4 regions of the Pseudomonas sp. NY15463 genome follow, and region 2 is predicted to be linked to each of the others. Evidence: predicted binding sites of a transcription regulator. Region 2 holds the regulator's gene; each other region holds the start of a gene.
What was found. Region 2 encodes FliA, which starts transcription of late flagellar genes. Its sites were predicted from a motif close to CTAAAGTTTNNNNNNNNNNNGCCGNTAA; they were not measured.
Positions count from the first base shown of each region.

Region 1: the regulator FliA is predicted to act here: its motif matches at 2,240-2,267, upstream of motA (flagellar motor stator protein MotA).
Region 3: the regulator FliA is predicted to act here: its motif matches at 1,817-1,844, upstream of ACNFIC_RS17710 (flagellar protein MotY).
Region 4: the regulator FliA is predicted to act here: its motif matches at 1,524-1,551, upstream of ACNFIC_RS09110 (methyl-accepting chemotaxis protein).

Region 1 is NZ_JBLUQD010000004.1:157,217-162,164, forward strand. It holds gene rsgA (small ribosomal subunit biogenesis GTPase RsgA) at 1-208, shown strand, start outside; gene motB (flagellar motor protein MotB) at 310-1,320, opposite strand; gene motA (flagellar motor stator protein MotA) at 1,324-2,175, opposite strand; gene ACNFIC_RS11520 (HDOD domain-containing protein) at 2,306-3,841, shown strand; gene ACNFIC_RS11525 (rhodanese-like domain-containing protein) at 3,886-4,695, shown strand; gene asd (archaetidylserine decarboxylase) at 4,710-4,948, shown strand, end outside.
Region 2 is NZ_JBLUQD010000007.1:316,090-321,037, forward strand. It holds gene ACNFIC_RS19325 (chemotaxis protein CheA) at 1-353, opposite strand, end outside; gene ACNFIC_RS19330 (protein phosphatase CheZ) at 366-1,154, opposite strand; gene ACNFIC_RS19335 (chemotaxis response regulator CheY) at 1,173-1,547, opposite strand; gene fliA (RNA polymerase sigma factor FliA) at 1,651-2,391, opposite strand; gene fleN (flagellar synthesis regulator FleN) at 2,388-3,221, opposite strand; gene flhF (flagellar biosynthesis protein FlhF) at 3,315-4,625, opposite strand; gene flhA (flagellar biosynthesis protein FlhA) at 4,637-4,948, opposite strand, start outside.
Region 3 is NZ_JBLUQD010000006.1:393,396-398,343, forward strand. It holds gene rnt (ribonuclease T) at 33-707, opposite strand; gene pyrC (dihydroorotase) at 704-1,750, opposite strand; gene ACNFIC_RS17710 (flagellar protein MotY) at 1,881-2,816, shown strand; gene ACNFIC_RS17715 (argininosuccinate synthase) at 2,945-4,162, shown strand; gene ACNFIC_RS17720 (hypothetical protein) at 4,217-4,699, opposite strand.
Region 4 is NZ_JBLUQD010000003.1:269,072-274,019, forward strand. It holds gene ACNFIC_RS09100 (NorM family multidrug efflux MATE transporter) at 1-385, opposite strand, end outside; gene ACNFIC_RS09105 (LysR substrate-binding domain-containing protein) at 541-1,470, shown strand; gene ACNFIC_RS09110 (methyl-accepting chemotaxis protein) at 1,652-3,559, shown strand; gene ACNFIC_RS09115 (VOC family protein) at 3,778-4,948, opposite strand, start outside.

The DNA.
Region 1 (4,948 bases), on a different contig from region 2:
CGGCCTGGGCCATGTGAGCCGGGACGATGTGGAGGATGGCTTCATCGAGTTTCGCGAGCTGATCGGCAACTGCCGCTTCCGCGACTGCAAGCACGACCGCGAGCCAGGCTGCGCGCTGCTCAAGGCGCTGGAAGAAGGTCGGGTATCGGAGCAGCGCATGGGCAGCTACCGTTCGATCATCGCCAGCCTGCCTGAAGACAGCTACTGAGTCTGGCGCCGGCCTTAAGCACCGCACTACAATGCAAAAACAACGCAAAACGCCCATGAATGCCTGCGCAATCATGGGCGTTTTGTTTGCCTGCAACCGAGTTACTGGTTCTTCTGCTCGTCCATCTTCAACACACCATCCTCGAAGATGTTCAGCTTCTGACGCAGCTCACGGGGCTGCATTGGATCCTGCGGCGCCGGAGCGGCGGCACCCGGCGCGGCGCCGGCAGGCGGCTTGGCCTCAGGCTGTGCGGCCGGCGTGCCCTGCTCGCCTTCGATATCGCGCTGGGCTTTCTTGGTGAGCACGATGATGTCGATACGGCGGTTGACCGGGTTGAACGGATTCTTGCGGTCGAACAGCGACGAAGAGGCGTAACCCACCACCCGTGCCACCTGGTCATCCGGATAACCACCGGCCACCAGCGCCCGCCGCGCCGCGTTGGCACGGTTGGCCGACAGTTCCCAGTTGCCGAAGTCGCCGGTGCCCGAGTACGGCTTGGCATCGGTGTGGCCACTGACGCTGATCTTGTTCGGCACCGCCTTGATGGTGTCGGCCATGGCCAGCAGGATGTCTTCGAAGTACGGTTGCAGACGCGCGCTACCCAGGTCGAACATCGGCCGGTTCTCGGCGTCCATGATCTGGATACGCAGGCCGTCCTGGGTGATTTCGAACAGGATCTGGTCCTTGAACTTCTGCAGTTGCGGGTTTTCCTCGACCTTGTTCTGCAACTCCTGCAGAAGCAGTTCCAGACGCTCACGCTCGACCTGCTCGGCCATGGTCTCGACCTTGTCCTTGTCCAGCTGAAGGCTGGTGTCAGGCGTAGGCTCGGACTTCACTTCCGGGTTGATGGTCTTTTCCGGCGCCAGCTGAGGCGAACCGCCCAGGTCGATGATGTAGGGCGTGCCGCTTTCGGAGAAGCCGATGGGGTCCTTGAAGTAGCCGGCGATGGCGATCTTCTGCTCGGGCGTGGCGGTGGACAGCAGCCACAGCACGAGGAAGAACGCCATCATCGCCGTGGCGAAGTCGGCGAAGGCGATTTTCCAGGCACCGCCATGGTGCCCGCCACCGAAGCGCTTGACGCGCTTGATGATTATCGGCTGATTGTTTTCCATGACTCAGCGACCACGAACCGCTTGTTCCAGCTCGGCGAAGCTCGGACGGTGCTTCGGATACAGCACCTTGCGCCCGAACTCCACGGCCAGCGAAGGCGGCATGCCCGAGGCCGAGGCCACCAGCGAGGCCTTGATCGATTCGTAGAGGTTTAGCTCTTCCTTGGCATCGTGCTCCAGGCACTTGGCCAACGGGCCGAAGAAGCCGTAGGCCGCCAGAATACCGAAGAAGGTCCCCACTAGCGCCGCACCGACGTGCAGGCCGATGGAGGCCTGGTCGCCGTCCCCCAGCGAGGCCATGGTCACCACGATACCGAGTACCGCCGCAACAATACCGAACCCTGGCATGCCGTCAGCGATGCCGGTTACCGCGTGGGACGGGTGCTCCAACTCTTCCTTCATGCTCAGCAGCTCCATGTCGAACAGGCCTTCAAGCTCGTGGGGAGCCATGTTGCCGGTGGACATGATGCGCAGGTAGTCACAGATGTACGCGGTCATGCGCTCATCGCCCAACACCGCGGGGTATTTGGCGAAGATCGGGCTGGCCGCTGCGTCCTCGATGTCCCCCTCGATGGCCATCATGCCTTCGCGACGGCTTTTGTTGAGGATTTCGTATACCAGGCCCAGCACTTCCAGATAGAAAGTATGGGTAAAACGGCTGCCGAACATCTTCAGCGATTTCTTGATTACATGCATGGTCATGTAACCGGGGTTCGCCTGAAGGAACGCACCGAACGCCGCGCCCCCGATGATCAGCACTTCGAACGGCTGAATCAGTGCCGCAATCTTGCCGTGGGAAAGGACGTAGCCGCCGAGCACGCTCGCGAATACGACGATGATGCCGATAATTTTAGCCATAGGTTCAGAGCACTTGCTGTCGTGGTCAGGGTCGGGGACGGGAGCCTTAAAACTCTTCTTCTACTTATCGGCAGAACTGCGCCAGACTATAGCCACTCAAAGCGAAAAGCCAGTTCGGACTGATGTCAATATGCCAATTGAAACCAAGGTGCCAGCTCAGGCGCCGACAAGTCTAGCGGCCTGGGTAAAGCTACTCGACAGTGTTCGAGTGCCGGTCCCGAAAGAAAGCCACGACCGCGTCCTGCAAGCCATCAACGACAGCCGCAGCTCGCTGCGTGATATCGCCGAACTGATGCAGGACAGCCCCGCACTGGTGCTGTGCGTGCTGCGCGAGGCCAATCACCCAACCAACGCCAGCCAGGCGGAGCCAGCCGAAAGCCTGGAAATCGCCATCAACCGCCTGGGCCTTGAGCGCACTAGCCAATTGCTGGCGCGCCTGCCCGCCGTACCCGGCGACGACATTCCGCCCGTCTTGCGCCAGTTCCTGTTGATCAGCCAGCATGCCTCCCAGCAGGCCAACGGCCTGTTCGCCAGCCGCCTGGCGCGCCTGTGGCAGGAAATCCACTGGGGTAGCCTGCTGTTCCTGTCGCCGCTGTGGGCCATGGCCCTGGCCTACCCGAAGTTGCTCGACGCCTGGGAGCTGCGGGTCATCCACAAGGGCGAGGACGCCGCCGAGGTCGAGCAGCAGCTATTCGGCGTGCGCCTGATGGAGTTGTGCCAGGCGGTCGCCGAGCACTGGCGCCTGCCCGGCTGGGTCACCCAAGGCTACCGCTTGCTGCTCGAAGAGCGCGAACAACTGGCCCACGTGCTCAATATCGCCCGCGAAGTCGAGCCGCTGGAGCAACAGCATCGCCTGGACGAAGAGCCGGCCCTGCGGGTGTGGTTCAACCAACCGCGCAACACCGCGCTGCTGGCCAATGGCATCGCCCTGGCCGCGCAGGTCGGCTGGGCCAACCCGCATCTGTTGCGCTGGCAACTGCTGACCGCGCTGTACCTGCAAACTTCGCTGGAGGACGTGCAACAGCAGGTCCACCAGCAGGCTGCCGCCAGCGCCCGTCATCACGCACGCCATGCCCTGTTCCACCCAGCCGAGGCGTTGATCTGGCCCTGGGATCAACGCCGTCCGCACCCGGACATGCTCACCCCTGCGCCACCCAACAGTGAACACCTCGCCCACTGGCGCAGCCTGTGCCAGAACCTGCTGGCCCAGCCCAGCCCGTTCAGCAATACCATCCACCTCACGACCCAGGCCCGTGAAGCGCTACAAGCGTGCGGCCTGGAGCGCATCATGCTGCTGAGCCTGGACAAGGCCAGCGACTACCTGCGCGTGCAACAGATCGCTGGCCTGCCGAACGAGGCCAGCACCATGGCCCTGCCGGTGGCGCAGAACAAACTGCTGCAAAAACTCATGGGGCAGGCCGGGCAACTGCGCATCACCCCAGATAACCATGCCCAGCTTGCGGCGCTGCTGCCCGCCCCGCTGCGCGCATTCTTCCGCAGCGAGCACCTGCTGATGCGTTCGCTGGCGGTCAACAACCAGGTGCTGATGCTGGCAGTGGCCGACCAGAGCGGTAAACCGCTCTCCGATGTCAGCGTGCAAGCGTTCGGCAAAACCGCACAATGCATCGAGCGTGCCCTGGCCATGTTTGCCAATCGCAATGCGTGAGCCTTGCGCTACAATCGCCCCTCTTTCCACCCCGGAGACCGTGGATGACTGATTTTTCCGGATTGCCGCTGGTGATCGAAGCCGCCGATCTGCTGCCACGCCTGGATTCGCCTGAGTTGATCCTGGTCGACCTGAGCAGCGCCAACCGCTACGTCAGCGGGCATATCCCCGGGGCGCGCTTCGTCGAGGGCAAGCGTACCCAGCTCGGCCAGCCGCCAGCACCTGGCCTGCTGCCGGCGCTTGGCGACCTGGAAAAGCTGTTCAGCGAGTTGGGGCACCGTGACGATGCGGTGTACGTGGTGTACGACGACGAGGGCGGCGGCTGGGCCGGGCGCTTCATCTGGCTGCTCGACGTGATCGGCCACCGCCACTACCACTACCTCAACGGTGGCATCCAGGCCTGGCCGGCGGACCGGTTATCCACCGATGTGCCGGCCGCGGCAACAGCGCCGGTTCGCCTGCACCTGCGCAGTGAACCGACCGCCACCCGCGAGTACCTGCAAAGCCGCCTGGGCGCCGATGACCTGGTCATCTGGGACGCTCGCGGACCGCAGGAGTTTACCGGCGAGAAGGTCCTGGCGGCCAAAGGCGGGCACATCCCCGGCGCCATCAACTTAGAATGGACCACCGGCATGGACCTCAACGACCACCTGCGCATCCGCAAGGATATCGCCCAGGTGCTCGAACAATCGGGCATCACCCCTGACAAAGAGGTGATCACCCACTGCCAGACCCACCGCCGCTCCGGCTTCACCTACCTGGTGGCCAAAGCACTCGGCTACCCACGCATCAAGGCCTACGCAGGCTCCTGGAGCGAATGGGGCAACCACCCGGACACGCCTGTCGAAGTTTAAGGACATTCCACCTAATGAAATCCCGTCTATTCATCATCAGCCAGTACCTGCTGCCGCACCACCTGCTGTCGCGGCTTGCCGGCTGCGTCGCCGAATGCCGCGCACGCTGGTTCAAGAATGCCTTCACCGCCTGGTTCGCCAAGCGCTACCAGGTGAACATGTCCGAAGCGCTGGTCGAAGACCTCAGCGCCTACGAACACTTCAATGCCTTCTTCACCCGCGCCCTCAAGCCCGGTGCCCGCCCGCTGGACGA
Region 2 (4,948 bases):
TCCGGCGTCGCCGGCGTGACATCGGTACGCTCGCGTACCTGGCTGAACATGCTGTTGACCGTGTCGAGTGCCTCAAGCACCACATCCATCAATTCCGCATCGACCCGGCGCTCACCTTTACGCAGGATGTCGAACACGTTCTCGGCGATGTGACAGCACTCCACCAGCTCATGCAGCTGAAGGAAGCCGGCGCCCCCTTTTACAGTGTGGAAACCGCGGAAAATCGCATTGAGCAGGTCCGCATCATCAGGCCGGCTTTCCAGCTCGACCAGTTGCTCGGACAGTTGCTCGAGGATTTCGCCGGCTTCTACCAGGAAATCCTGGAGGATTTCTTCATCGGCGCCGAAGCTCATTAAACGTGCTCCTTAAAAACCCAGGCTGGACAGCAGATCGTCGACGTCGTCCTGACCGGACACCACGTCTTCACGCTTATCGGCATGAATCTGCGGACCTTCACCCCGAGTCGGATGTTTTTCTTCATCTTTTTCAGCGCGAAGCTGCTGGTGGTCATGTTCGATACCGGCAAACCGATCGACTTGACTCGCCATCAGCACGAGCTTGAGCAGATTGCTTTCGACTTCGGTGACCAGCGAGGTCACTCGCTTGATCACCTGGCCGGTGAGATCCTGATAATCCTGCGCAAGCAGAATGTCGTTGAGGTGGCCGGCAACCTTACGGTTACCTTCCGCGCTCTGCGCCAGGAAACTGTCGACGCGCTTGACCAGCTCACGGAATTCCGGCGCAGCCACTTCGCGACGCATGAATCGCTGCCAGTCGACCGACAGTGCCTGCGCCTCGGCAGACAAGTCGTTGAGCACCGGCGTGCTCTCCTCCACCAAGTCCATGGTGCGGTTGGCTGCGCCTTCGGTAAGGCGCACCACGTAGGAGAGGCGCTCGGTGGCATCGGTTATCTGCGAGACTTCCTCGGCCTGCGGCATGGCCGGGTCGATCTGGAAGCTGACGATTGCACTGTGCAGTTCACGGGTGAGCTTGCCGACCTCCTGATACAGCCCACGGTCGCGGGTCTGGTTCAGCTGGTGTATCAGCTGTACCGCCTCGCCGAACCGGCCGCGCTCAAGGCTCTCGACCAGTTCCTGGGCATGCTTTTTCAGGGTTGATTCGAACTCACCCAGAGAGTTGTTGGTTGACTCCATGGCGCCCCCTGACGTGACTCAGCCGTTGACGCGTTCGAAGATCTTTTCGATCTTTTCTTTGAGCACCTGGGCGGTAAAAGGCTTGACCACATAGCCATTGACGCCAGCCTGGGCCGCTTCGATGATCTGGTCGCGCTTGGCCTCGGCGGTCACCATCAGCACTGGCATACCCTTGAGGCGCTCGTGAGCGCGGACCTTGCGCAGCAGGTCGATGCCGGACATGCCAGGCATGTTCCAGTCGGTCACCAGGAAGTCATAGTGACCGGCCTCGAGCATCGGCAGAGCCGTGACGCCATCATCGGCCTCGTCGGTGTTGGTGAAGCCCAGGTCACGCAACAGGTTCTTGATGATCCGCCGCATCGTCGAAAAGTCGTCAACGATGAGGATTTTCATTTCTTTGTTCAATTAGACCTCCAAGCAGTCTTAAACGCGCTCGGCGCCGAGCGCGCGCTCAATCAATTCGGCACCACAAAAAACGACTGCATCGAACCTGCGTTCAACGCGCCCGCCATTCCCCCAGGCGGCTGCGCAAGCGCGCGGCACACTGGCTATGCAGCTGGCTGACCCGCGACTCGCTGACCCCCAGGACCTCACCGATTTCCTTGAGGTTCAGCTCTTCGTCGTAGTACAGCGCCAGGACCAGGCGTTCACGCTCCGGCAGGTTGGCGATCGCATCGGCCAGCGCTGACTGGAAACGTTCGTCCTCCAGATCGCGCAACGGCTCCAACTGCCCACTCGCTCCGTCCTCGTGCAACCCTTCGTGTTCGCCGTCCTGCAAAAGATCGTCGAAACTGAATAGGCGGCTGCCCAAGGTGTCGTTCAGAATCCCGTAGTAATCGTCGAGACTCAATTGGAGTTCGGCAGCAACCTCGTGATCTTTAGCGTCGCGGCCTGTTCTTGCCTCGACACAGCGAATCGCGTCGCTGACCATGCGCGTGTTGCGGTGTACCGAACGCGGTGCCCAATCCCCCTTGCGCACCTCGTCGAGCATCGCGCCACGGATACGAATACCGGCATAGGTCTCGAAACTGGCACCTTTGCTGGCATCGTATTTATTGGCGACTTCCAGCAGGCCAATCATGCCTGCCTGGATCAGATCCTCGACCTGCACGTTGGCCGGCAAACGCGCCAGCAGGTGGTAAGCGATACGCTTGACCAGCGGCGCGTAGCGCTCCACCAGCTCGTACTGCGCATCCTTGGCAGCCTTGCTGTACATCTTGAAACCGCTCGCATTCATAGAACTGGCCCCGCACTGGTCGGTTGCACTAGACGCTCGACGAAGAATTCAAGATGTCCACGCGGGTTGGCAGGCAGCGGCCAGCTATCGACCTTCTGCGCGATGGCCTTGAAGGCCAGCGCACACTTGGACCGAGGGAAGGCCTCGTAGACCGCCCGCTGCTTCTGTACCGCCTTGCGAACGCATTCGTCGTAAGGCACGGCACCGACGTATTGTAGGGCGACGTCCAGGAAACGGTCCGTGACCTTGGTCAATTTGGCGAACAGGTTGCGCCCTTCCTGGGGGCTCTGGGCCATGTTGGCCAGCACGCGGAAACGGTTCATGCCGTAGTCGCGGTTGAGCAGCTTGATCAACGCATAGGCGTCGGTGATCGAAGTGGGTTCATCGCACACTACCAACAACACTTCCTGCGCCGCACGCACGAAACTGACTACCGAGTCACCAATACCTGCAGCGGTGTCGATGACCAGCACGTCGAGATTGTCGCCGATCTCGCTGAACGCCTGGATCAACCCCGCGTGCTGCGCCGGCGCCAGGTGCACCATGCTTTGCGTGCCAGAGGCAGCCGGCACGATGCGCACCCCGCCCGGCCCTTGCAAGAGCACATCACGCAGCTCACAACGTCCTTCGATGACGTCAGCCAGGGTACGCTTGGGGGTGAGTCCGAGCAGCACGTCGACGTTAGCCAGGCCCAGGTCGGCGTCGAGCAGCATGACCCTGCGCCCCAGCTCGGCCAACGCCAGGGACAGGTTCACTGAAACGTTGGTCTTGCCGACGCCACCTTTGCCGCCAGTCACGGCGATCACCTGTACGGGATGCATGCTACCCATGTCTGTTGTTTACCTTGTCTCGCTTGGACCCAAGCCACATGAGGGGCTTTACGCTCGACCCCAGGATGTAGGTACTTTGCACAGTATTCACCCTCAACCCGCCCGTTTGCCAGGGTTCTGGTAGAGATCAGCGAACATGTCAGCCATGGCCTCCTCGCTGGGCTCGTCCTGCATCTGCACGCTCACTGCACGACTGACCAGTTGGTGCTTGCGAGGGAGTTGCAGGTCGTCAGGAATGCGCGGCCCATCGGTGAGATAGGCAACGGGCAGTTCGTGACTAATGGCCAGGCTCAGCACTTCGCCAAGACAAGCCGTCTCATCAAGTTTGGTCAGGATGCACCCGGCCAGGCCGCAGCGCTTGTAGCTATGGTAAGCGGCGGTGAGCACCTGTTTTTGACTGGTAGTGGCCAGCACCAAGTAATTCTTCGAAGCGATACCACGCCCGGCCAGGGTTTCGAGCTGCATGCGCAGTGCTGGGTCACTGGCCTGCAAGCCAGCGGTGTCGATCAGCACCACGCGCTTGCGCAGCAGCGGCTCGAGCGCCTGTGCCAGGGACTCGCCCGGATCAACGTAGGTCACCGGCACATTGAGGATTCGACCCAAGGTCTTGAGCTGCTCTTGCGCACCGATACGGAAGCTGTCCATGCTCACCAGCGCCAGGTTGTTCGCGCCGTACTTGAGCACGTAACGCGCGGCGAGCTTGGCCAGGGTGGTGGTCTTGCCCATGCCGGCCGGACCGACCATGGCGATGACGCCACCTTCTTCGATCGGCTCGATCTCAGGCACCTCGATCATGCGCGCCAGGTGCGCCAGGACCATACGCCAGGCCTGGCGTGGCTCGTCGATTTCAGCCGTGAGTTCGAGCAACTCGCGGGCCAGCCCACCCGACAGGCCCAGGCGCTGCAGACGACGCCACAGGTTGGCCTGCTGCGGCTTGCTGCCTTGTAGCTGGCTCCAGGCCAGCGAGCCGAGCTGTACTTCGAGCAACTCGCGCAGGCCAGACAACTCAGAGCGCATGGCATCGAACAAGCGTGGATCGACTGGCGCAGGCGCAGTCGGCGCGACCGCTGCCGGCGCCTCGACGTGTGGCTCCACCAAGGGCTCCGAAGCCGTCAGCGACAGCCCGGCGAATAACTGGCGGTTGCCCTCGAGCGCCTCGCTGCGATTTTCGATTTCGGCCTGGGCGGTGACGATGCGCGACTGGGTCTTGCGCAGCTCATCCTCCAGCTCGGCGTTGGGCACGCGCGGGGCCAGGGCAGACAGCTTGTAGTCCAGCGCGGCCGTCAGCTCGACACCGCCAGCGATGCGCCGGTTACCGATGATGGCGGCATCGGAGCCCAGCTCATCACGGACCAGCTTCATGGCCTGACGCATATCAGCGGCGAAAAAACGCTTAACTTGCATAACCCACTACCTCAGCCATTTGGGCCCACGGTGGCAACGATGGTGACTTGCTTGTTGTCAGGTATTTCCTGATACGCCAAAACATGCAAATTCGGTACAGCCAGGCGACCGAAACGTGACAGCATCGCGCGAATCGGCCCGGCCACCAGCAAGATGGCGGGCTGGCCCTGCATTTCCTGACGCTGGGCTGCCTCGATCAGCGAACGCTGAAGCTTTTCGGCCATGCTTGGCTCAAGAAGAACACCATCTTCCTGACCCTGCCCGGCCCTTTGCAGACTATTGAGCAAGATTTGTTCCAACCTTGGCTCAAGCGTAATGACAGG
Region 3 (4,948 bases), on a different contig from region 2:
CGTATGCCATGCTTTTTCTTGCAGCTTGCAGCTCAGTCGTTGAAGTCGCGCCAGCCGCCCATTTCTTTCCAGCGATTGACGATGCCGCAGAACAGCTCGGCGGTCTTCTCGGTGTCGTAGCGCGCTGAATGCGCCTCACGGCCGTCGAAGTCGATATCGGCGCTTTGGCAGGCCCGTGCCAGCACGGTCTGACCATAGGCCAGGCCGGCAAGGGTGGCGGTGTCGAAGCTGGAGAATGGGTGGAACGGGTTACGCTTGATGTCGTTGCGCGCCACCGCTGCGTTGAGGAAGCCCAGGTCGAAGCTACTGTTGTGCCCGACCAGGATTGCCCGTTTGCAGCCATTGGCCTTCAGCGCTTTGCGCACACCACGGAAGATGTCGGTAAGCGCCGACTCTTCACTCACCGCCATACGCAACGGGTGGTCCAGCTTGATGCCGGTGAACTCCAATGCCGCTGCCTCGATGTTCGCGCCTTCGAAGGGCTCGACACGGAAGAAATAGGTGTGCTCCGGGAACAGGAAGCCCTTTTCGTCCATGCCGATGGTCACCGCGGCGATCTCCAGCAGCGCGTCGGTGGCGCTGTTGAAACCACCGGTCTCGACATCCACCACTACCGGCAGATAACCACGGAAACGCTCGGCCATGGGGTGACGCGAGCCGCCACCGGATGGCACGTCCTGTTCGTCGTCGTAGAGGTCTTCGCTCACGCGTTGTCCTCCAGCAGGCGCCAGCGCAGTTTTTCACCCGCGCGCAGCGGGATCACGTTGGTGTCGCCGAACGGCAGGCTGGCCGGAGCGGTCCACTCCTCGCGCACCAGGGTGATGGTGTCGGTGTTGCGCGCCAGGCCGTAGAAGTCCGGGCCGTGCTTGCTGGCGAAGCCTTCGAGCTTGTCCAGCGCGTTGCGCTGCTCGAACGCCTCGGCGTACATCTCGATGGCGGCGTAGGCGGTGTAGCAGCCCGCGCAGCCACAGGCGTTCTCTTTGGCGTGCTGGGCGTGGGGGGCCGAATCGGTGCCCAGGAAGAACTTCGGATTGCCGCTGGTAGCCGCATCCAGCAACGCAACCTGGTGGGTGTTGCGCTTGAGGATCGGCAGGCAATAGAAGTGCGGACGGATACCGCCAACCAGCATGTGGTTGCGGTTGTACAGCAGGTGCTGAGCAGTGATGGTGGCGCCGACGTTGGCCGGGGCCTCTGTGACGAATTGCGCGGCATCGCTGGTGGTGATGTGCTCGAACACCACCTTTAGGGTCGGGAAACGTTCGACCAGACGGCGCATGTGTTCGTCGATAAAGCGCTTCTCGCGGTCGAACACGTCGATCTCGCTGCGCGTCACTTCACCGTGCACCAGCAGCGGCAGGCCGGTCTCGGCCAGGGCCTCGATCGCCGGGAAAATGTTGTCGATGCTGGTCACGCCCGAGTCGGAATTGGTGGTGGCTCCGGCCGGGTACAGCTTGGCGGCGTACACGATGCCACTGGCCTTGGCTGCGCGAATATCCTCGGGGCTGGTGCGGTCGGTGAGGTACAGCACCATCAGCGGTTCAAAGCGGCTGCCGGCCGGGCGAGCGGCGAGAATACGCTCGCGGTAGGCGCCTGCCTCGACGGCATTGCGCACCGGCGGGACCAGATTGGGCATGATGATGGCGCGGGCGAAAGTACGCGCCACGTCACCGACGGTATGTTGCAAGACGGCACCATCGCGCAGATGGATGTGCCAGTCGTCGGGACGCAGGAGGGTCAGGCGATCGGACATTGGGGTTTCCAGGCGGGTCGAACTCGACTGCCAATCCTACCGGAAAACCCTGGCGCGAGCACGGCTATCAAGTTTTGCCCGAGGCGTCCGATAGCCTTGGGGTAAGTCGTCAGAATTTGTGGAGCCTCCCGTGCGCCAGCGTTATCTAGCCCTGTTCACCCTCGTTGCCAGCCTGCCGGCTGCGGCCATGACCTTCCAGACCCGCATGGAGAGCGTTGCCTGGCAAGTCGAGGGCGATCAGTTCGAATGCCGCCTGGTCCAGCCGATCGAAGGCTTCGGCAGTGGCGAGTTCGTGCGCCGCGCCGGCGAGCAGCCAACCTTCCGCCTGCGTTCGGACAGCAACGTGCTGGGTGCCGGCTCCGCGACTCTGCTGGCGGCTGCCGCACCTTGGCAGCCGGGGCGCGGCGATATCAATCTGGGCGCGGTGCGCATGGCCCGCACGGGCGTGCTGTTTACCTCCAGCCAAGGCCAGGCCAGCCGTTTGATCAACGGCTTGCTCGATGGGCGCAGCACGGTGATACGCAATTACGCAGGCGAAGGTGGCCGTGCCATGGAGGTGCGAGTGTTGCCGGTCAGCTTTGCCAAGGCCTATGCGGACTACCAGACGTGCGCCGGCAAGATGCTGCCGGTGAACTTTGATCAGATCCGCCAGACCCAGATCGGCTTCCCGGGCACCGGCCTTGAATTGGACAGCTCGGCAAGGGCCCGCCTGGATATCATCCTCGATTACCTCAAGGCCGATCCGTCGGTCAATCACATCGAGCTTGACGGGCACTCCGATAACAGCGGCAACCGCCTGAGCAACCGTGACAACTCACGCCGGCGCGCGCTGGCAGTCGCCGACTATCTCAAAGCCCATGGCGTCCCGGAGGAGCACATCACCGTGCGTTTCCACGGCGAGCGCTATCCGCTGGTCAAGAACAACAGTGCTGCCAACCGTGCGCAGAATCGTCGCGTGAACATCACACTCGACCGCGTCACGCCTGTGGAGAAACCGCTTGAGCCAGCGCCTGCACCGGCTGCAACGCCTGCGCCACCTGCACAATCGGCGGCTAAAAAGGCCTGAATGCAGGCGTTGGTCGCGTGCACGACAGTTCCTGTCGCTTTGGCATCACAAGCTGTCGCCCCACTGTAAATTTTGCGGCAAGGCCGTTAGACTTGAAGGCTTTCCGTACAACCCCGTGGAGTGATGGCATGGCGGACGTAAAAAAGGTCGTACTGGCGTATTCCGGCGGCCTTGATACTTCGGTGATTCTCAAGTGGCTGCAGGACACCTACAACTGCGAAGTGGTGACCTTCACCGCTGATCTGGGTCAGGGCGAAGAGGTCGAGCCGGCCCGCGCCAAGGCCCAGGCGATGGGCGTTAAAGAAATCTACATCGACGATCTGCGCGAAGAGTTCGTGCGTGATTTCGTGTTCCCGATGTTCCGCGCCAACACCGTCTACGAAGGCGAGTACCTGCTGGGTACCTCCATCGCCCGTCCGCTGATCGCCAAGCGCCTGATCGAGATCGCCAACGAAACCGGCGCTGACGCCATTTCCCACGGCGCAACCGGCAAAGGCAACGATCAAGTGCGCTTCGAGTTGGGTGCCTACGCGCTCAAGCCGGGTGTCAAGGTCATTGCACCATGGCGCGAGTGGGACCTGCTGTCGCGCGAGAAGCTGATGGACTACGCCGAGAAGCATGGCATCCCGATCGAGCGCCACGGCAAGAAAAAGTCGCCGTACTCGATGGACGCCAACCTGCTGCACATCTCCTACGAAGGCGGTGTCCTGGAAGATACCTGGACCGAGCACGAAGAAGACATGTGGCGCTGGAGCGTCTCGCCTGAGAACGCCCCGGACACCGCGACCTACATCGAGCTGACCTACCGCAACGGTGACATCGTCGCCATCGACGGCGTCGAGAAGAGTCCAGCCACCGTGCTGGCCGATCTGAACCGCATCGGTGGTGCCAACGGTATCGGTCGCCTGGACATCGTCGAGAACCGCTACGTAGGCATGAAGTCCCGTGGCTGCTACGAGACCCCAGGCGGCACCATCATGCTGAAGGCTCACCGTGCCATTGAGTCGATCACCCTGGATCGCGAAGTCGCTCACCTCAAAGACGAGCTGATGCCCAAGTATGCCAGCCTGATCTACACCGGCTATTGGTGGAGCCCGGAGCGTCTGATGCTGCAGCAGATGATCGATGCTTCGCAGGTCAACGTGAACGGCGTCGTACGCCTGAAGCTGTACAAGGGCAACGTCGTCGTGGTCGGCCGCAAGTCGGACGATTCGCTGTTCGATGCCAATATCGCGACCTTCGAAGAGGACGGCGGCGCCTACAACCAGGCGGATGCTGCTGGCTTCATCAAGCTCAATGCACTGCGTATGCGCATCGCCGCCAACAAAGGCCGTTCGATGCTCTGATTCGCCCGCGTGTGCTGAAGAACCCGGCCTCGGCCGGGTTTTTTTACGCCTGTTTCAAGCCTCAGGAGCGCTGGGCGGCCTGGGCGCATCGTCCTCCAGAGGTGTTCTGCAAATTTCTAGACAGCGCTGACCCTCCAGGTCGTAGAAGACCCAGCGTTGCGCCTGGTTTTGCGGTTGGCGGACGATGCGCAGGATGTGCTGCTCTAGGGCCACGCCGCTTTGTGGGCCGGACAGAGCGATCAAACTGGCGTTCGGCTCGCGCGTGGTGGCCCGCGCCAGCGCAGGGCTAAGGGGGTCAGCTTGGCCGCTGGGGGCTGGCGCGACGCTGGACGATTGCGGACTGAACAGGGCTTTTGCATTGAAGTTCAGTGTCAGGAAGAACAGTACCGTCAGGAAGAACGGAAAGCCGACCAGAAACCAAGTGTAGATGCCCTGGCTGGCTTCGCTGAGAAATGGCAGTGACGCCAGCGCTGAGGCCTCGACGATGCCAGCGAAGATCGCGATAAGGCTCAAAGGGCTGAAGTTTTCCTGTTTCATATAAATGCCCCCGACATGCTTTGCCTTATCTGTAAGTCTTTTATCGAGCACGCGTAAGAGCGGCGGTCTTCCCCGGGAAGCGTCCGAGGCACCATCCAGGCGCTGCGGGAGCGTCATGCCTGTAGGAAGTTTCTTTAAATGAAGTAGTACAGCTCTTTTGATGAGGGTTCGCGGACAATTACGGATTATCGGATCACGATGCTCGGTTATGGTGGCTGGCCAAAACTAAATACGGATCTAATGGGTAAC
Region 4 (4,948 bases), on a different contig from region 2:
GCATGGCCGAGTCGACGTTCTCGGGCTTTTGCCCGAACAGCAGCAAGGCGGGCTTGAGATTCCACAGCACCAGCGCTGCCGCCAAGGCCAGGCCCCAGGCCAGCCACAGGCCGTTCTGCGCCAGGCGCGTGGCGCCGACGGTGTCGTTGGCGCCCTTGCGGATCGCCACCAGTGTGCCGACCGCCGCGATGATACCCAGGCAGAAGATCGACACGAACGAATAGCTGGCCGCACCCAACCCCCCCCCGGCAAGGGCCTGGGGGCTGATGCGGGCCATCATCAAGGTGTCGGTGAGCACCATCAGCATGTGCGCCAACTGCGAGGCGATCAGCGGCCCGGCCAGGCGCAGCAAAGCCTTGAGTTCGGTAGTAGGCGCAACGTGCATGGAGGCGATCCTTGTGCAGGGTACTGAGGGCGAGCGCTCGATTCTGAGGCCTCGGTCAACTTTGCACAAAAGGATAAAAGCGATCACTCACATGAGTTTGACTCATGCCTGTATGCTCTGATCTACCTCCTTGGCCCCCGCATCATAGGTAACTCATGTCTCGCCAGCTTCCCCCGCTCTATGCGTTGCGCGCATTCGAAGCCGCTGCCCGGCTGAGCTCTTTCACTCGCGCCGGCGACGAGCTGTCGATCACCCAGAGCGCGGTCAGCCGACATATCCGCACCCTGGAGGAGCACTTCGCCTGCAAGCTGTTCGTGCGCAACGGCCGTAGCCTGCAACTCACCGAGGCCGCACGTATGCTGTTGCCGGGTGTGCGCGACGGCTTCGCCGCGCTGGAGCGGGCGTGCGAAGCATTGCGCGGCGAAGACGACATCTTGCGTATGAAGGCGCCCTCGACGTTGACCATGCGCTGGCTGCTCGCCCGCCTGAGCCGCTTTCGGCATCTGCAGCCGGGCAACGAAGTGCAACTGACCAGCGCCTGGATGGACGTCGACCATGTCGACTTCAACCAGGAACCTTTCGATTGCGCGGTGTTACTCAGCGACGGCGTGTTTCCGGCTGATTGGGAGGTGCGTCGTTTGTTCGCCGAGTTGCTGATCCCGGTGGGCGCGCCTGACCTGCTGGACGATGCGCCTTGGGATGCGCGGCGCCTGGCGGCTGTCGAGCTGCTACATCCTACCCCCGACAAGCGCGACTGGCGTGCCTGGCTGGCGCGCATGGGGCTGCTGGACGCCGTGTCGCTCAAGGGGGGGCAGGTGTTCGATACCTTGGAGCTGGGCATGATCGCCGCCGCTCGGGGATATGGCATTTCCATGGGCGACCTGCTGATGGTGGCCGAGGATGTTGCCCAGCGCCGGCTGAGCTTGCCCTGGCCAACGGCGGTGCCCAGTGGTCTGGACTACTACCTGGTCTGGCCGCGCACCCGACCTGGTGGGGAGCGGCTGGGACGCTTGAGTCTGTTCTTGCAGCAAGAGGCGGCGGCGGTGGATTTACCCGCTGTGCAGGTGTTGTCGGCGCAGGCCTGATAGCGTTGACGCTGCCGCACGTCGCAAAGGTTTGCGAATACCCTCGTCCGACGCTCAAGTATTCATTTGCGCCGCCGATTCACTAGCACAAGCATCCCCGAAGAGGATGCGATTTCCCGTCGATAATCCGCGGGCGGTCAGTGTGATCAGGATGATCCCGGCCTTCTGCCAGGAGCTTTCCATGTCTCAACCGCGTGCCCGAATCGCCTCGCAGCTCGGGATCGCCCTCGCCGTCGTGCTGGCGCTGGTGATTTCCGGCAGTACCTTGTTCGCCCTGCGTTCGCTGGATGACGCCAACCTCGCCACTCGCCAGAAACACCTGGGCAGTGAGGCGCGGTTGCTGGCCGACCAGCTCGACACCTTCCACGGTTCGCTCAAGGACAACACCCAGCGCCTGAGCGGCTTGTTCGAGCGCCGTTTCGCCACGGGCCTGTCCTTGCACGCGGACGAAACGGTCAATGTGGCCGGCACCGCGACGCCCGCGCTCTACCTGGGCGAGCACCTGCTGAACAACGATTTCCAGCAGGTCGACGAATTCCAGCAGATGACCGCCGGTGTCGCCACGGTGTTCGTGCGCAGCGGCGATGACTTCGTGCGCATCAGCACCAGCCTGACCAAGCAGGATGGCAGCCGCGCCATTGGCACCCAGCTCGATCGCCAGCACCCGGCCTACGGCAAGTTGATGGCCGGGCAGACCTACGTCGGTCGGGCCGTCTTGTTCGAACGCAACTACATGACCCGCTACGTACCGGTGCGTGATGCTGCGGGCCGCGTGATCGCGGTACTGTTTGTCGGTTTCGACTACACCGATGCGCAGAACACCCAGTTTGCCAACCTCAAACGTTTCCGCATCGGCCAGACCGGCTCTTTGGCGATCCGTGACGAAAAGGACCAATGGTTGGTGGCACCCGCCAATGCCGACCAGGACCTGTTCAGCGTCAGCGCGCCGTTCGCCGAGGGCCCGTGGACCGTGGTGGCCAGCATGCCGAAGGCGGAAATTCGCGAAGTGACTTGGAGCGTGGGCTTGCGCCTGGCCATCGGCAGCCTGCTGGCGATGCTGCTGGCCGTGGCCGCCACGCATTGGTTGCTGCGGCGCAAGCTGCGTCCGCTGGGCGACCTGGTGCGTCAGGCCGAGGCCTTGGGAGCTGGCGACCTGAACGCTCGCCTGAACGTCACCAGCCATGACGAGATCGGCCAACTGGCGCGCAGTTTCAACACGATGGGCGATGCGCTGTCGACCATGGTCGAGCACATTCGCAGCGCCTCCGAGCAGGTCAGCGGTCGTGCGCGCTCGTTGGCCGGATTGTCTTCGGGGGCGTGCGAAGGCATGGAGCAGCAGTCAGGCGAGATCACCAGCATGGCCGGCGCGGTGGAGGAGTTCAGCGCCACTTCGATGAACATCGCCGACAATATGGCCGGAACCGAGCGCATGGCTCGCGACAACGCCCAGCAGACCCGCATCGGGCGCAGCGCCATGGACGAGGCTTCGGCCTCGCTCAAGCAGATCGCCGAAGCGCTGGGCGGCACCGCCACGGTAATGGATACCCTCGGTGCACGTTCCCAGGAAATCGGCGGAATTGTCGGTACGATCACCGCCATTGCCGAGCAAACCAACTTATTGGCACTCAACGCGGCCATCGAGGCGGCGCGCGCCGGTGAGCAGGGGCGTGGGTTTGCCGTGGTTGCCGATGAGGTCCGTGGACTGGCGGCGCGCACCCGCCAGGCCACCGATGAAATCTCGGGCATGATCGCCAGCATTCAGCAGCAGACCGGCCATGCCATCAGCACCCTGGAGCAGGGCAACAAGCTGATGCAGGAAGGCTTGGTGCGTAACGACAAAGTGGCCGAGGCACTGGCGCGCATCGACGAGCAGAGCCGCACCGCAGGCGAGCAGTTCGCCGTCATCAGCACTGCCACCCAAGAGCAGAGCAGCACCGCGACGGTGCTCAGTCGCAACTTGCAGAGCATCGCCCACGCCAACAGTGAACAACGCGATGTGGCCAACGAGCTGGCCAATACCGCGCGTGAGCTGGAAGGGCTGGCGGGGCAGTTGCGCCAGGAAGTGGATCGGTTCCGGGTGGGGCGTTAAGGGCTGAGGCTGTTGTTAGTTGTACTGGTCTATTCGCGGGCAAGCCCGCTCCCACAGGGACCGCACATTCCTCAGGTTGGGCGAAATCCTGTGGGAGATCACCCAGCCCTTTGGGCTGCGCTGTCGCGCAGAGAACTGATTTCGCAAGCGCGCCGCGTACCCTGTGGGAGCGGGCTTGCCCGCGAATAGGCCGGCACAGCCCCCGTCGCTCATGAGCCTTAAATCGCCCCCAAACCCAACGCCTGCGCACACGCCTGCTTCGAGCGCTGCTCGCTCTGCGCATACAACGCCAGCTCATCCTGCACCGTGAGCCCAAGCGCCGCTTCGAAAGCCTCGCGGTTGGCGTTGCTGCCGTACTCGGCCTGTCCCTCGTCGCCCAGGTTGGACTGGAAGATTCCCGCCGCGCTGACCGGCAGGAAGTCTTCGTACACCAACGCCTCGTAATGCACGTGTCCGGCATCGATCAGCCCTTGCAGGCTGCTGGGGCGATCTGCCTGGCCACGGGCGGCCAGGCCTTTTTCGGTGGCGAAGTAACGGAAGTAGGCCAGTTCTTGTTCGCGCATCTGCGCCAGGTCATCGGGGAATGCTTCGAATTGCGCGGCGAGCAGTGTGCTGTAGCGCTCGGCGTTCGCCTCCGTCGGCGCTCCACCCAAGGCTGCGCGGGTGGCATCGAGCAGGCGGTCGTACAGCAGGCGGCCCTTGGGCGTCAGCGCCGCCCCGCGTTGTTCGATTTCGCCGAAGCGTGCGGTGTGGCTGCCTTGCGCATCACTGAAGGCGACGTTCTCCTGCAACGCCTTGAAGCTGGTCTGGCGCAGCAAGATGGCGTGACGGCGGGTGGGCGGGCCTTCGACCACGGCCTTGGGCGGGATACCCTTGGCTGGCATCCCGCGCTGGATCGCATCGATGTCCAAGGTGCGCGGGGTGAGGTGGTTGATGTGCGGTCCCTTGAACGCGACCACGTCGGCGATCAGGCGATGCTGGTCGTGCAATTGCTGGTACTGCTCGGCGCTCACCGTGGCGTCCTGGTGCCAGCGGAAGGTGTGCAAGGCCTCCTGCACGAAGGTTGTCGCGTCGCTGGCGGTCAGGCCGCCGTCGCGCTCGCTCTGGGCGATCAGTTCCAGCACCCGTGGGGTGAAAATCTGGCGCTGCGCCAGAATGCCCTGGGCCAGTTCGCGCAGTTGGGGGTTGTCGATCAGTTCCAGGCGCAGCAACGAGGTGAACACGCGGAACGGGCTGATGTGCAGCGACTGCTCGTGCACCGCGCGGAACGCGGTGGAGTGCACCGGCACGCCAGCTGAGCTGAGGTCGTAATAGCCGACCGGCTGCATGCCCATCACCGCGAACAGGCGGGCGATGGTGGCCAGCTCCTGGGCCGTACCGACACGGATG